3 regions of the Dorea sp. genome follow, and region 1 is predicted to be linked to each of the others. Evidence: riboswitches for the same ligand, from Rfam matches in the RefSeq annotation. Region 1 holds a riboswitch; each other region holds the start of a gene.
What was found. Region 1 has a riboswitch for FMN ahead of ACWJAF_RS10105 (ECF transporter S component). Riboswitches for the same ligand answer to the same signal wherever they lie in the genome.

Region 1 (4,207 bases):
TTTCTTAAGTGCCAGTCCAAGCCCCTTCGCTGTTGCTGATCCTATACGAAGCCCGGTAAACGATCCCGGTCCGCCTGCAACCGCGATTGCATCAACGGTGTTAAGATCCATCTCTGTCATCTTTACAATCTCATCCAGCATTGGAAGCAATGTCTGGGAGTGTGTCTTTTTATAATTAACTGTATATTCGGCAACGACCTGGTCGTCCATTGCCCCGTCTTCTACTACAGCTACGCTGGCAACCAGGCCTGAGCTGTCTAATGCTAATATTCGCATATCGTAATCCTCCGGTAATCGAATCCTTTTTCCAGATCCTTTTCTATTTTAATCTCTGTATAATGTTCCGGCAATATTTCCTCAATCAGATTCGCCCACTCAATCAGACTTACGCCTTCTCCATAGATATAATCTTCGTAACCGATCTCATCCATCTCTTCCACATCACCGATTCTGTACACATCAAAATGATAAAAAGGAAGTCTTCCTTCTTCGTAGATCTGCACAATAGTAAATGTCGGGCTGCTGACCGGTTCTTCTATTCCCAGTCCTTTGGCAAGTCCTTTGGTAAATATAGTCTTTCCTACTCCAAGATCTCCCACCAGTGTATACACCTGTCCAGCGCAGGCCTTTTCACCCAGCCTAAAGCCAAGATCCCATGTCTCTTTTTCGCTGTTTGTCTCTATTATCATAAGCGCTCCCTTTCTATATTTCACACTTTTTATGTTACATTGTTATTATTATTCAGTATCTTTAAGTATAACACATCTTTTTTTCTTCTGCTACTCATGTTATACTCAGAAACATAAGGTAATACATAGGATCTGCCATCGGCAGCTTCTATTGCATACTTAGGTATCATGAATAATAACACTAAAGATACCGGCTGTCTGTACATATTGTCTGACAATTACAATTCATTATTTTATCAGGAGGAATACTTATGAAATTCACTTTTTATCACAATAATATCAATGTTGCTGACCTTGATAAGTCTATTGAGTTCTACAAAAAAGCTCTTGGACTGAAAGTTACAAAAGAAACGGTTGCAGATGACGGAAGTTTTAAGCTTGTCTTCTTAGGCGATGATACTACCCCGCACAAATTAGAGCTTACATGGCTTCGTGATATGGACAGACCTTATGATCTTGGAGATAACGAGATTCATCTGGCTATGCAGACAGATGATATGGATGCGGCGTTTGCATTCCATAAGGAAATGGATTGTGTCTGTTTTGAAAATCCTGAGATGGGTATTTACTTTATCAATGATCCGGATGGGTATTGGGTGGAGATTTGTCCGGCAGAATAAATTGCTGTTTAATACATTAATTTGGGGTGGATTCCCGGTCCTTGCGTATGCGATACTTAATGTATTAAATGGAGGGCGTAACTGAGAATGCTTACCCCGGTAGTTCTTTTTATGATACTCCCGGGGTAAGCATTCACGGTTACGCCCTCCAACTATTTCATACACTATCGCCTGCCAATCACGACATGAGAAAGCGCTGGTATCCTGTTTGCAGCGTTTTTTGGCGCGATGTGTAGAAGTTCTTAGGCAGTTTGACTTTCCGTTAAAGGGACGGAGCGACACTGTTTGAGCCGAACGGCGAGTTTGGAGCGGAGTCCCTTTCGTCCTTAGGAAAGTCGGACTTCCTTAGAACTTCTGCATCGTGACATCTAGCAGCAAATAGGATACCAGCGCTTTCTCATGGACCGGGAGGCCACCATGAACTAGTGTATTAAACAGCAATCCTACGCATTCATTTTTAAGATCGGACTTATTTTTTTATAAACCAGGAACACTATCAATGACACCAATGTTCCTTTCAGCAGATTAAACGGTCCTACTGCCAGAATCACAAATGTCTTGATGTCTGTGATATGTTTGTTGACTGCTGTTCCCATTCCTACCAGCGCATCAAGTGGCATTCCGAAGGCTTTGGCGTATGCAGGGAGCAGGATGTAGGCGTTCATGAAGCATCCGACTACGGTCATGAAGACGGTTCCTGTCACCATGCCAAGCAAGGCGCCGTTTCTGGTGTGTTTTTTGCGGTATATCATTGCTGCCGGCACAACCAGGGAACATCCAATCAGGAAGTTTGCGATTTCACCGACTCCTGCTGTTAAGGTTCCGTTGATTGCAAAGTTTAATAAAATCTTGATAAATTCTATTGCAGCTCCTGCGAGCGGCCCCATTGCAAAGCTTCCGATCAGGATCGGTACTTCACTAAAGTCAATCTCGTAAAACGATGGTGCAAATGGAAGCGGGATCTCGAACAGCATCAATACGGTTGCAATTGCTGAGAGCATACCGATCTGTGCCATCGTTCTGATCTTGTTTCTGTTTCTTTCATTTTGTTTTGCCATTACTTCTGTACTCATCTTTCTTCTCCTTTAAACTTATAAATTTCTAAAGGAAGAAACTTCTTAATTCGAACCATGCGATTAGCAAATTGTCACTTGTAATTTATTTGAAATAATCCTGCATCTTAGAAAGTGGATGTACACGTTGGTATATCATCTCTCCTGTCACTTACAGCAAAAACCCCGGCACTTGAAGTACCGGGGCTATGATTTTTCAAATATTAATTCTGCAATTATCGCATCATCCTTCTCTCATCCAGACTTTACTGTCGGTTCCGGAATTTCACCAGATCGGCTGATTTTTCTGATACCTGTCCTGTTATTACTGAACAGTCATTTTTTTAAATCAGTTCGCGGACTTTACCGCCGGTTGGGAATTGCACCCTGCCCCGAAGAATCTTCTTTTCTCAGATATTATAATACAGATTACTCTCCCTCGCAACAGCTAATTAACTCCAATCACATTTATATTTGGATTGCTGTTCAAAAGGAACACCCTTCTCGCCTGAATCACTTTCTTACGCAATAAAATTCAAGCGAATAATAATTTGATTCATAACTTGAATCATTCTTATTTTGTGCTCATCTCGCGGATCAGTTTTCTGATTGGGAGTACGAATGTTGGTGATACGGATAATTCGTCGATTCCCATCTTAAGGAATGTCTCTGTCAGAGTCATGTCTGCTCCGAGTTCTCCACAGATACCAACCCAGCATCCTGCCTTGTGTCCATTTTCGATCGTCTTCTGGATCATGCGGAGTACTGCCGGATGATGTGCATCGTAGATGTTGTCAAGTTTACTGTTCTGTCTGTCGATTGCCAGTGTATACTGGGTCAGATCGTTTGTTCCGATACTGAAGAAGTCTACTTCTTCTGCCAGAAGGTCACTGATCATAACTGCTGCAGGTGTCTCGATCATGATACCCTGTTCTACATTACCATACTCGATTCCTTTTTCTGTCAGTTCTGCCTTGATAGACTCTACGATCTTCTTGATTTCTTTTACTTCATCTACAGAGATGATCATTGGATACATAATTCCGATATTACCATAAGCGCTGGCACGTAACAGTGCACGAAGCTGTGTACGGAAGATATCTCTTCTGTCTAAGCAGATACGGATTGCACGGTATCCCATAGCCGGGTTCTCTTCGTGATCCAGGTTGAAGTAATCTACCTGCTTATCTGCTCCGATATCAAGTGTACGTACGATTACTTTTTTACCTGCCATGTTCTCTGCAACTGTCTTGTATGCCTGGAACTGCGCTTCTTCATCCGGATAATTATCTGCTTCCAGATATAAGAATTCACTTCTGAACAGACCGATTCCGGCTGCATCATTGGCAAGTACACTTGCAACGTCTTTTACTCCACCGATATTGGCATATAATTTGATATGTTTTCCATCTACAGTAACGTCTTCTTTTCCTTTTAATTTCTGAAGAAGTTCTCTTGCTTTGATGTCTTCTTCCTTTTTCTCCTGCATTTTCTTAAGAGTCTCTTCATCCGGATCAATGTAGAATGTGCCTGTATAGCCATCTACAACTGCCATCTTACCATTCCACTCTTCTTTGATGTCTACTTCGATCAATGCCGGGATATTCATTGTTCTGGCAAGAATTGCTGTATGAGAGTTTGCAGATCCAAGTCTTGTTACAAATGCCAGAAGTTTTTCTTTGTCCATCTGAACTGTTTCACTTGGTGCAAGGTCTTCTGCTACTACGATTACAGGTTCGTCTCCGATTGCTCCGCCGCTTTCATTACCGCTTAAGATATTTACCATACGCTCGGAAATGTCTTTTACGTCTGCCGCTCTTGCCTTGAAGTAATCGTCTTCCATTTC
Region 2 (4,207 bases), on a different contig from region 1:
AGGAACGCAGAAACGTTCCAGTGACTGTGGCGCAATATAGTAAAAGTCGGTCCGGAAATCAATAAAGTACAGATAGTCATCGGTACTTGGACTGAGCAGGTCGATGATCCCGCATAATTCCGCCGGTGAAATATGCTGGTATTTTTTCTCCTGCGTGATCAGTTCATCCGTGATTCCCTGTGCATGAGATTGCTTTCCGGAAGAAAGCATCGGATGAGAAGAAGCAGAATGTGACATTTTTTTTCTTCGTTTTTCACGGTAAAGCATAGTATCACTGCGTCTTACGATATCTTTAAAATCCATATCGGTATCAGGATGATAATAGGCATAGCCGGAAGATACACTGAGAGAATAAGGAAGATCCTGATCCTTTTCATTTAGAAGCAACTTCAGTTTATGGATCTTATCTTCAATCAGTTCTTTTTCATCTTTGTGGAAAATATAAGCAAATTCGTCTCCACCGATCCGGAAACAATTCTGTTCTGATGGAAAAGCCTGACGGATACACTGATAGCAAAGCTTTAAGGCTTCATCTCCCTTTTCGTGGCCAAAGTTATCATTAATTTCTTTCAGATTATCAAGGTCTAATAAGACAACTCCGGTTGTATGTAATTCCAGCTCCTGCTCGTCCAGATAGCGAATCATATTTTCGTAGGCATTCCGGTTCATGGCTTCGGTGAGCATATCTATATTAGCCAGTTTCTGGAAGTAGATCAGTTTTTGCTTTTGGATACACTGCTCATAATATTGCGATACCTGAATCCAGATCAGCATAAGGATAAACAGCAGAGTCCCAAGCGGAAGAAATACAGATGTCTGCTGGAATTTGCGGATATAATAAACCAATAGTTCCGATAAGGCAAAACACATAATGAGATACATCGGGTATCTGAATTTTCTGGCAAGTTCGTTTCCAAGCTGTTTTGCTTCGTAATGGATCAGTCCAATCGTATATGCTGCATTCACAAACATGATCAGATGCGTGAACGGAAGAATCAGGAAGATATCGACAATTCCCATGCACTGAAGAAGGACGGCTGCAGCCATATTGATCAGATAAAAAACAGACAGGAACAGGGCACCTTTCCGGAATTTACTTTTGCAAATATCATACAAAAGGAAATTAAATGGTACAGGAAAGAGGTAAAATGTAAAGAAGTCGATAAAATACAGTGTTCTTCCATCCGGAACTAAAAACTGCAGAAAACCACATTGCTTCAGGGACCATAAGGCGATCAACAGGGAGAAGATTCCAAGATTCAGGAATATTTTAGATGTTTCTTCGGAGAAATCCTCCTGTTTCTTCCGTACCACTGCAATATACAATACCAGAGAGAGAAATCCTAAAAATAAAACACCGCAACTGAGGATCAGTATTCCTAGACTCTGGCTGAGAATCTTCAGAATACAATCGCCCCTCGTACCCAGAAAAAGATGCACCGGGTTCCCGTAATAGCCCTGATATACAGGAATGATTTTGACGGTCAGTTTCTTGGCGTCACTGTTTGCCGGAATGTCTACAATATGCCAGCAGGAGCCGGGTGATTTCATGAATTTTGGTGCGTTTTCTTCATTTCCATATTGATAAATAAGTTTTCCATCCAGCCAGACTTCCGCATCGGTATGGGTAGTTCGGAAAAGAATGGATTTTTGCGTGTGGAATTCATCGGGCAGAATTACATATTCCGTTTTTGCATCGTCAGTTTTAGAGCTTGTTGTTTTCAGTGAGGTGGTGTTGTCAAAAGGCAGATCGTTCCGAACAGTATCCTGTCTGAATATCCAGATGGAAAAGATAACGGCAAATAAGACAGATGCGATCAACGAGAGCCATATTTTTTTCTCTATTTTCATAATTTGATTTCCTTTAGATTCTACGTATTTTTAGGTGACAATAATCTATACGTATAGAATAACAAAATTGGCAGATGAAAGCAATGTGAAAAGGAGTTTGCCATTTCCAAACTTTTGCTTTACAAATGATATATAAAGTATTATGATAAAAAAAACGAAATCTTCAGGGCAGGGTGTGATTCCCTACCGGCGGTAAAGCCCGCGGGCCGAGAGGCATGATCCGGTGTGATTCCGGAGCCGACAGTATAGTCTGGATGAAAGAAGATGATGGTACAGTTATTTTAATAGATGAATGTAGTGTCTGAGCTCTGAGATGGTGATCCATTTCAGAGCTTTTTTGGTTAACAGATCATTTATCAGTTACATGTAACAGATCATTTCCCCTGTAGGTATCCTGCAGGGGTTTTTTATAACTAAGAAAGAAGAGAAATGACGGATCGGGAATACATGCTCCGGGCAATCCAGCTTGCAAAAAAAGGAGCAAGACACCGCCGTGTACGGAAGCAATCATAGAACAGAAGATCAAAAAAGTGGTGATTGGTTCCAGGGATCCGAATCCAAAGGTGGCAGGGAAAGGTGCACAGATATTGCGTGAATCGGGAATTACAGTAGTTCAGGATTTTATGCGGGAAGAATGTGACCGTCTGAACCCGGTGTTCTTTCATTATATTACGACAAAGACACCGTATGTAGTGATGAAAATAGAATTATAAAAAGATTTAATGAATAGGAGGAAGAAATCATGAGACAGATCAATTTAGTAGAAGGAAAAGTAGTAGCACCGGAGGGAATGAAAGTCGGAATCGTGGCTGCCAGATTCAATGAGATTATTGTGAACAAGTTATTAGGTGGAGCCGTCGACGGGCTGGTAAGACATGGGGTAGAAGAAGAGAACATTACGGCTGCCTGGGTACCGGGAGCATTTGAGATTCCGCTGACTGCACAGAAGATGGCACAGTCCGGAAAGTATGATGCAGTCATCTGCGTGGGAGCAGTTATCCGCGGGGATACTTCCCACTATGATCTGGTGTGCAATGAATCAGCCAAAGGAATCGCACAGGTTGAACTTGCAACAGGAATTCCGGTATTATTCGGGGTGATCACCACAGAGAATATCGAACAGGCTATCGCACGTGCAGGAAGTAAAGCCGGAAATAAAGGATATGACTGTGCATTGTCCGCAATTGAGATGGTAAATCTGATGAAGCAGCTTTAATCAGGTGCAGCCGATGGTGAAAACAATCATTTTTGATTATGATGGAACGATACATAATACTATTGGAATCTATGAACCGGCGTTCAGGGAAGCTTATCAGTGGTTGACAGAACAGGATGTTGTAGAGGAACAGAAGATAGAGACGGCACAGATCGCAGGATGGCTGGGCTTAAACAGCAAAGAAATGTGGGATACATTTCTGCCGGAATTAGATCAGAGGTACAAAGATCAGGCGAGTGCGATCGTGGGAGATTCCATGGTCAGGCAGATCAGGAAGCACCGGGCAGTGTGGTATCCGGGAGCGGAAGAGATGCTTACGGCTTTGAAGAACAGAGGATATCATCTTGTGATCTTAAGCAACTGTAAAGTGGCATACCGCAAAGCACATTGGGAAGAATTCCGGATGGAAAGATGGTTTGAACAGTTTTATGACTGTGAATCGTATGGATTCTGCCCTAAGACGGAGATCGTGCAGGAAATTGTCCGGGACTATCCGGGACCTTATCTGGTGATCGGAGACAGAAGACAGGATTTGGAATGTGCCAGATCCTGTAAAAGTCCGTTCATCGGATGTCTGTATGGCTATGGTGAGAAGGGAGAACTGGATGGAGCAGATTATTTTGTGAAATCTGTAGAAGAGATAACCGGAATCATATAATGTGAAAAAATGCACAAAAATAGAATTCTATTTTTGTAAATTATGTTTAATTCCACTCTTGCACTTTACAAGAAAAAAGTGTAAAACATTAAGTAAGCTAAAAAAAGTAAATAAGAAATGCAATGAAAGGGACACGTCACAAATCAAATCCGGATTTTCAGAGAGCCGCCGGATGGTGCGAAGCGGCAGAAGGTAGTTTGTGATATCACCTGGGAGCATCTCGCTGAAATATGTGTAGAAAGTGTATGGATTCATATCAGAAAAATATAAAGTAAGCAGAGACGTCATCTTCACGTTACAGAAGAGACTGTTTAATTATGACAGTAATGAGTGGTTGTAGGTAGTGATAGCTGCAGTAATACAAAGTGGTACCACGGAAGAATATTCCGCCTTTGTTATCTGAAAAGATAGCGAAGGCGTTTTTTTATATATTTTTTAACGCTAAATGCTAAAGAGAAAGAAGAGGATAGTTTATGAGTGGA
Region 3 (4,207 bases), on a different contig from region 1:
TTCTGTGGCTGGACTTTAAGAGTCTTGGCATGAAAGAAGAGCAGTTAAAAGACCTGGTAGAGAACAAAGCAAAGCTCTGGCTTGACAGTGGGGCGATGTTTGGACCGGACGGAGAAGGATTTGAGCGTATAAATATTGCGTGTCCACGAGAAATTTTAAAACAGGCATTGACACAACTGGTTAATGCGGTGCATGATAGATAAGTGAGAATATGTTAAAGAAGGGAATTTTTCATGAAGAATCCACTGCACTATCAATTTTCCGAATATGACTGCGGACCAACAACGATGCAAAATGCAATCAGCTATTTATTTGAGAGGGAGGAGATCCCGCCGGAGATACTTAGAAATATTATGCTATATTGTCTGGACTGCTATAGTTCTGACGGTAATCCGGGTGAAAGCGGGACTTCCTGTGCGGCAATGATGTTCTTAAGTAACTGGCTGAACAGTATGGGCAATATCGATAAACTGGCTGTTTCCAGCAAATATCTGTCCGGGAAATCCGTCTATATCGGAAATGAAAGTTATGTGAACGATGCACTAAAACGCGGAGGTGCCGTGGTTTTACGTCTGTATACAGATGAATGGCATTACGTACTTTTAACCGGAGTGGAAGGTGAGAATGTACGGATGTTTGATCCTTATTATTGTGACCAGGATTATGAACAGAAGGATATCATAAGAGTTCTGGATCAGCCGACCTGTTGCAACCGGATCGTTCCATGGAAGTATTTTAATAAGACAGCACTTAACATGTATTCCCTAGGACCGTACGATGGGAGAGAAGCTGTGGTCTTATTTAATGAAAAGACCAGGCTTACGGAGGAAGAGACCATCGAATACTTTATTTAGAGGTGAAAGTTTGAAATGAACGAAGAAATCAAAAGCGAAATCCAGAAACTGAAAAAAGAAAAAGATGCTGTTATCCTGGCACATTATTATGTAGATGGGGAAGTACAGGAGATTGCAGATTATGTAGGAGACTCTTATTATCTTGCAGAGATCGCAACAAAAGTGCCGGAAAGCACAATCATTTTCTGCGGTGTATCTTTCATGGGAGAAAGTGCGAAAATCTTAAACCCTGAGAAGAGAGTCGTAATGGCAGACGGTCATGCAGACTGTCCGATGGCACATATGGTAGATGTGGACAAGATCAGAGAAGTAAGAAAAGAATATCCGGATGTATCCGTAGTCTGTTATGTGAACTCGACTGCAGAGATCAAAGCAGAATCCGACGTCTGTGTAACATCATCCAATGCACTGAAGATTGTAAAGAATCTTCCGAATAAAGATATCTTCTTTATCCCAGATGAGAACCTTGGCCGTTATGTGGCAAGCCAGCTTCCTGAGAAACACTTTATCTTCAATGATGGATTCTGCCACGTACATAAGAGCATCCATAAAGAAGAACTTCAGAAAGCCAAAGAAGCACATCCGGAAGCACTTGTACTGACACATCCGGAATGTACGGGAGATATTCTGGAATTATCCGATTTTATCGGAAGCACATCACAGATCATCGATTATGCGACAAAGTCAGATAATAATACATTTATCATCTGTACCGAGATGGGTGTGTTCTATGAACTGCACCAGAAGAATCCAGAGAAGAAGTTCTACTCTGTAGGACACAGACAGTTCTGTCCGAATATGAAGATGGTACGTCTGGAAGGTGTAAAAGAAGCACTCGAGACTATGCAGCCGGAGGTCAATCTCGGTGAAGAGATGCGCCAGAAAGCAGCACTTCCACTGGAGAAGATGCTGAAGCTGGCAGCACAATAAGCCAGGGTAAGCCAGGGGGACGGGACAAGGGGTTTTTTTAGTGTCCCGGTGGCCCAAGTAAGAAGAAAAATTTGATTACACAATTGGATTACACATAGAAAGACTTCGTATCTAACAGGGGATACGAAGTCTTTTTTAACGGAATACAGTTGAATTGTTCAAAACCGACAGTAGAGCGTTGGGAGAGAAGTGAAGACGTTATCCGCGGACCAATTGTTCTATTTCTTAAGATGCTGCAGAAGTATCCGGAATATGAACAGGAAGTTAAAGTTCCGGAAAAAGTGTGGCCTCTCAGAATCTGGTATAAAGCGGATTATACAGGATACGAAGGACTGGCAGAGTATATGATATCGCATCTTCTGAAAAAGTCTACGTTGGCTGAACAAGAATTTGTATGTTATGACCTGGAAGAAATCAAATATGGAACGATGGTTTATAATTAATAAAGGAATATTACAAAAGAGAGGTAGTAGCGAATGAAATTTCATAGTTTGTAATTGAGATTAGAGGAAAATGTTTCGGACAATTGAAGTCGGTGGCAGGTTCTGCAGATAAGGAATTTCCGGATTTTGCAATAATATGGAAAAAGAAATAGAAATTTTACTTTACAAAGCACATATAAAGTACTAAGATAAAAGAAAAGATATCTTCAGGGCAGGGTGAAATTCCCTACCGGCGGTAAAGCCCGCGAGCCGAAAGGTATGATCCGGTGAGATTCCGGAGCCGACAGTACAGTCTGGATGAGAGAAGATGATGGTACAGTTAAGTTTTGCAATGAATGTAGTATCAAAGCTCTGAGATGGTAATCCATTTCAGAGCTTTTTGTAAAATAATATTTTAGAGAAACATTTATCAATTTTGGAAAACAAATCGTGCCCCCTGTAGATAATCTACAGGGGGTTTTTGCATAGTAAAGTATGCAAGAAAAGCTGTTCTTTTGTATATCAAAATAAGAATTGAAATAAGAATTAAAATAAGAAAGAAGGAATAGAAGTGACAGATAAAGATTACATGCTCCGGGCAATCCAGCTGGCCAAAAAAGGAGAAGGCTGGACGAATCCGAATCCAATGGTAGGTGCAGTAATTGTAAAAGATGGGAGGATCATAGGAGAAGGTTATCATAGAAAATGCGGAGAACTTCATGCAGAACGTAATGCACTCGCATCTCTTACAGAATCAGCGGAAGGCGCAACGTTGTATGTTACACTGGAACCTTGCTGCCATTATGGTAAGACTCCACCATGTACAGAAGCAATTATTGAACAAAAGATTAAAAAAGTAGTGATTGGTTCCAGAGATCCAAATCCGGAAGTAGCTGGAAAAGGTGTACGGATACTGAGAGAGGCTGGTGTTACCGTAACAGAAGATTTTATGAGAGACGAATGTGACCGCCTCAATCCGGTATTTTTCCATTATATTACAACGAAGACGCCTTATGTGGTGATGAAATATGCAATGACGCTGGATGGAAAGATTGCGACGAAAACAGGCGCATCAAAATGGATTACCGGAGAAGCAGCAAGAGCAGAAGTACAGCAGATGCGCCACCGGTATATGGGAATCATGGCCGGTATCGGAACCGTGCTTGCGGATGATCCGATGTTGAATGTCCGGGTAGAAGGTTTGAAAAGCCCGGTCAGGATTCTGTGTGACAGTAAGCTTAGAATTCCGCTTGACAGTCAGATTGTAAAAAGTGCAGGAAAGTACCGGACAATCGTAGCTTATGCGGATTTTGGAAATGACAAAGAGAAACAAGAAAAAACAGATATATTACATGCCATGGGAGTAGAGACTATCTGCTGTCCGGATGAGAATTGTCAGATAGATCTTAAGAAACTGATGCATGATCTTGGAAATGAAGGCATTGACAGTATCCTTCTGGAAGGAGGAGGAACGTTAAATGACAGTGCGTTGCGGGCAGGAATCGTAAAAGAAGTACAAGCCTTTATCGCACCAAAGATATTTGGCGGCATGAATAGTAAGACACCGGTGGAAGGCATCGGAGTTGATATTCCTTCCGAAGCAGTGAAATTAAAATATACAGATATCTGTCAGATCGGGGAGGATATTAAGATTACATGTCAGGTGTGTGAAAAAGAACAGGAGGAGTCATGTTTACAGGAATCGTAGAAGAGAAAGGAAAAGTCCGGTATATGCAGCTTAACGGAGAATCGGGAGTCCTGGCGGTGAAAGCAAAAAAAGTGCTGGAAGGTACGAAGATTGGTGACAGCATCGCAGTAAATGGAGTGTGTCTGACGGTCACATCACTTCAGCCGGATGGATTTACTGCGGATGTGATGGCAGAGACAATCCGACGGAGCAGTCTTGGAAGCTGCAAGGCCGGAAGTTATGTGAATCTGGAACGGGCAATGGCAGCAGATGGAAGATTCGGAGGGCATATTGTAAGTGGCCATATTGACGGA

Region 2: linked by a shared signal. The riboswitch ahead of ACWJAF_RS08765 (bifunctional diaminohydroxyphosphoribosylaminopyrimidine deaminase/5-amino-6-(5-phosphoribosylamino)uracil reductase RibD) and the one ahead of ACWJAF_RS10105 (ECF transporter S component) in region 1 are both predicted to bind FMN.
Region 3: linked by a shared signal. The riboswitch ahead of ribD (bifunctional diaminohydroxyphosphoribosylaminopyrimidine deaminase/5-amino-6-(5-phosphoribosylamino)uracil reductase RibD) and the one ahead of ACWJAF_RS10105 (ECF transporter S component) in region 1 are both predicted to bind FMN.

Annotation. Positions count from the first base shown of each region.
Region 1 is NZ_CDRRQK010000021.1:6,324-10,530, forward strand. It holds gene tsaB (tRNA (adenosine(37)-N6)-threonylcarbamoyltransferase complex dimerization subunit type 1 TsaB) at 1-276, opposite strand, end outside; gene tsaE (tRNA (adenosine(37)-N6)-threonylcarbamoyltransferase complex ATPase subunit type 1 TsaE) at 264-689, opposite strand; gene ACWJAF_RS10100 (VOC family protein) at 941-1,309, shown strand; gene ACWJAF_RS10105 (ECF transporter S component) at 1,753-2,382, opposite strand; FMN riboswitch at 2,605-2,765, opposite strand; gene ptsP (phosphoenolpyruvate--protein phosphotransferase) at 2,936-4,207, opposite strand, start outside.
Region 2 is NZ_CDRRQK010000016.1:56,211-60,417, reverse strand. It holds gene ACWJAF_RS08770 (EAL domain-containing protein) at 1-1,851, opposite strand, end outside; FMN riboswitch at 2,007-2,121, shown strand; partial or broken gene ACWJAF_RS08765 (bifunctional diaminohydroxyphosphoribosylaminopyrimidine deaminase/5-amino-6-(5-phosphoribosylamino)uracil reductase RibD) at 2,328-2,552, shown strand; gene ribH (6,7-dimethyl-8-ribityllumazine synthase) at 2,594-3,067, shown strand; gene ACWJAF_RS08755 (HAD family hydrolase) at 3,081-3,725, shown strand; gene ACWJAF_RS08750 (carbon starvation CstA family protein) at 4,199-4,207, shown strand, end outside.
Region 3 is NZ_CDRRQK010000022.1:17,259-21,465, reverse strand. It holds gene ACWJAF_RS10450 (MalY/PatB family protein) at 1-203, shown strand, start outside; gene ACWJAF_RS10445 (peptidase C39) at 234-854, shown strand; gene nadA (quinolinate synthase NadA) at 870-1,784, shown strand; gene ACWJAF_RS10435 (hypothetical protein) at 1,934-2,227, shown strand; FMN riboswitch at 2,426-2,540, shown strand; gene ribD (bifunctional diaminohydroxyphosphoribosylaminopyrimidine deaminase/5-amino-6-(5-phosphoribosylamino)uracil reductase RibD) at 2,778-3,914, shown strand; gene ribE (riboflavin synthase) at 3,896-4,207, shown strand, end outside.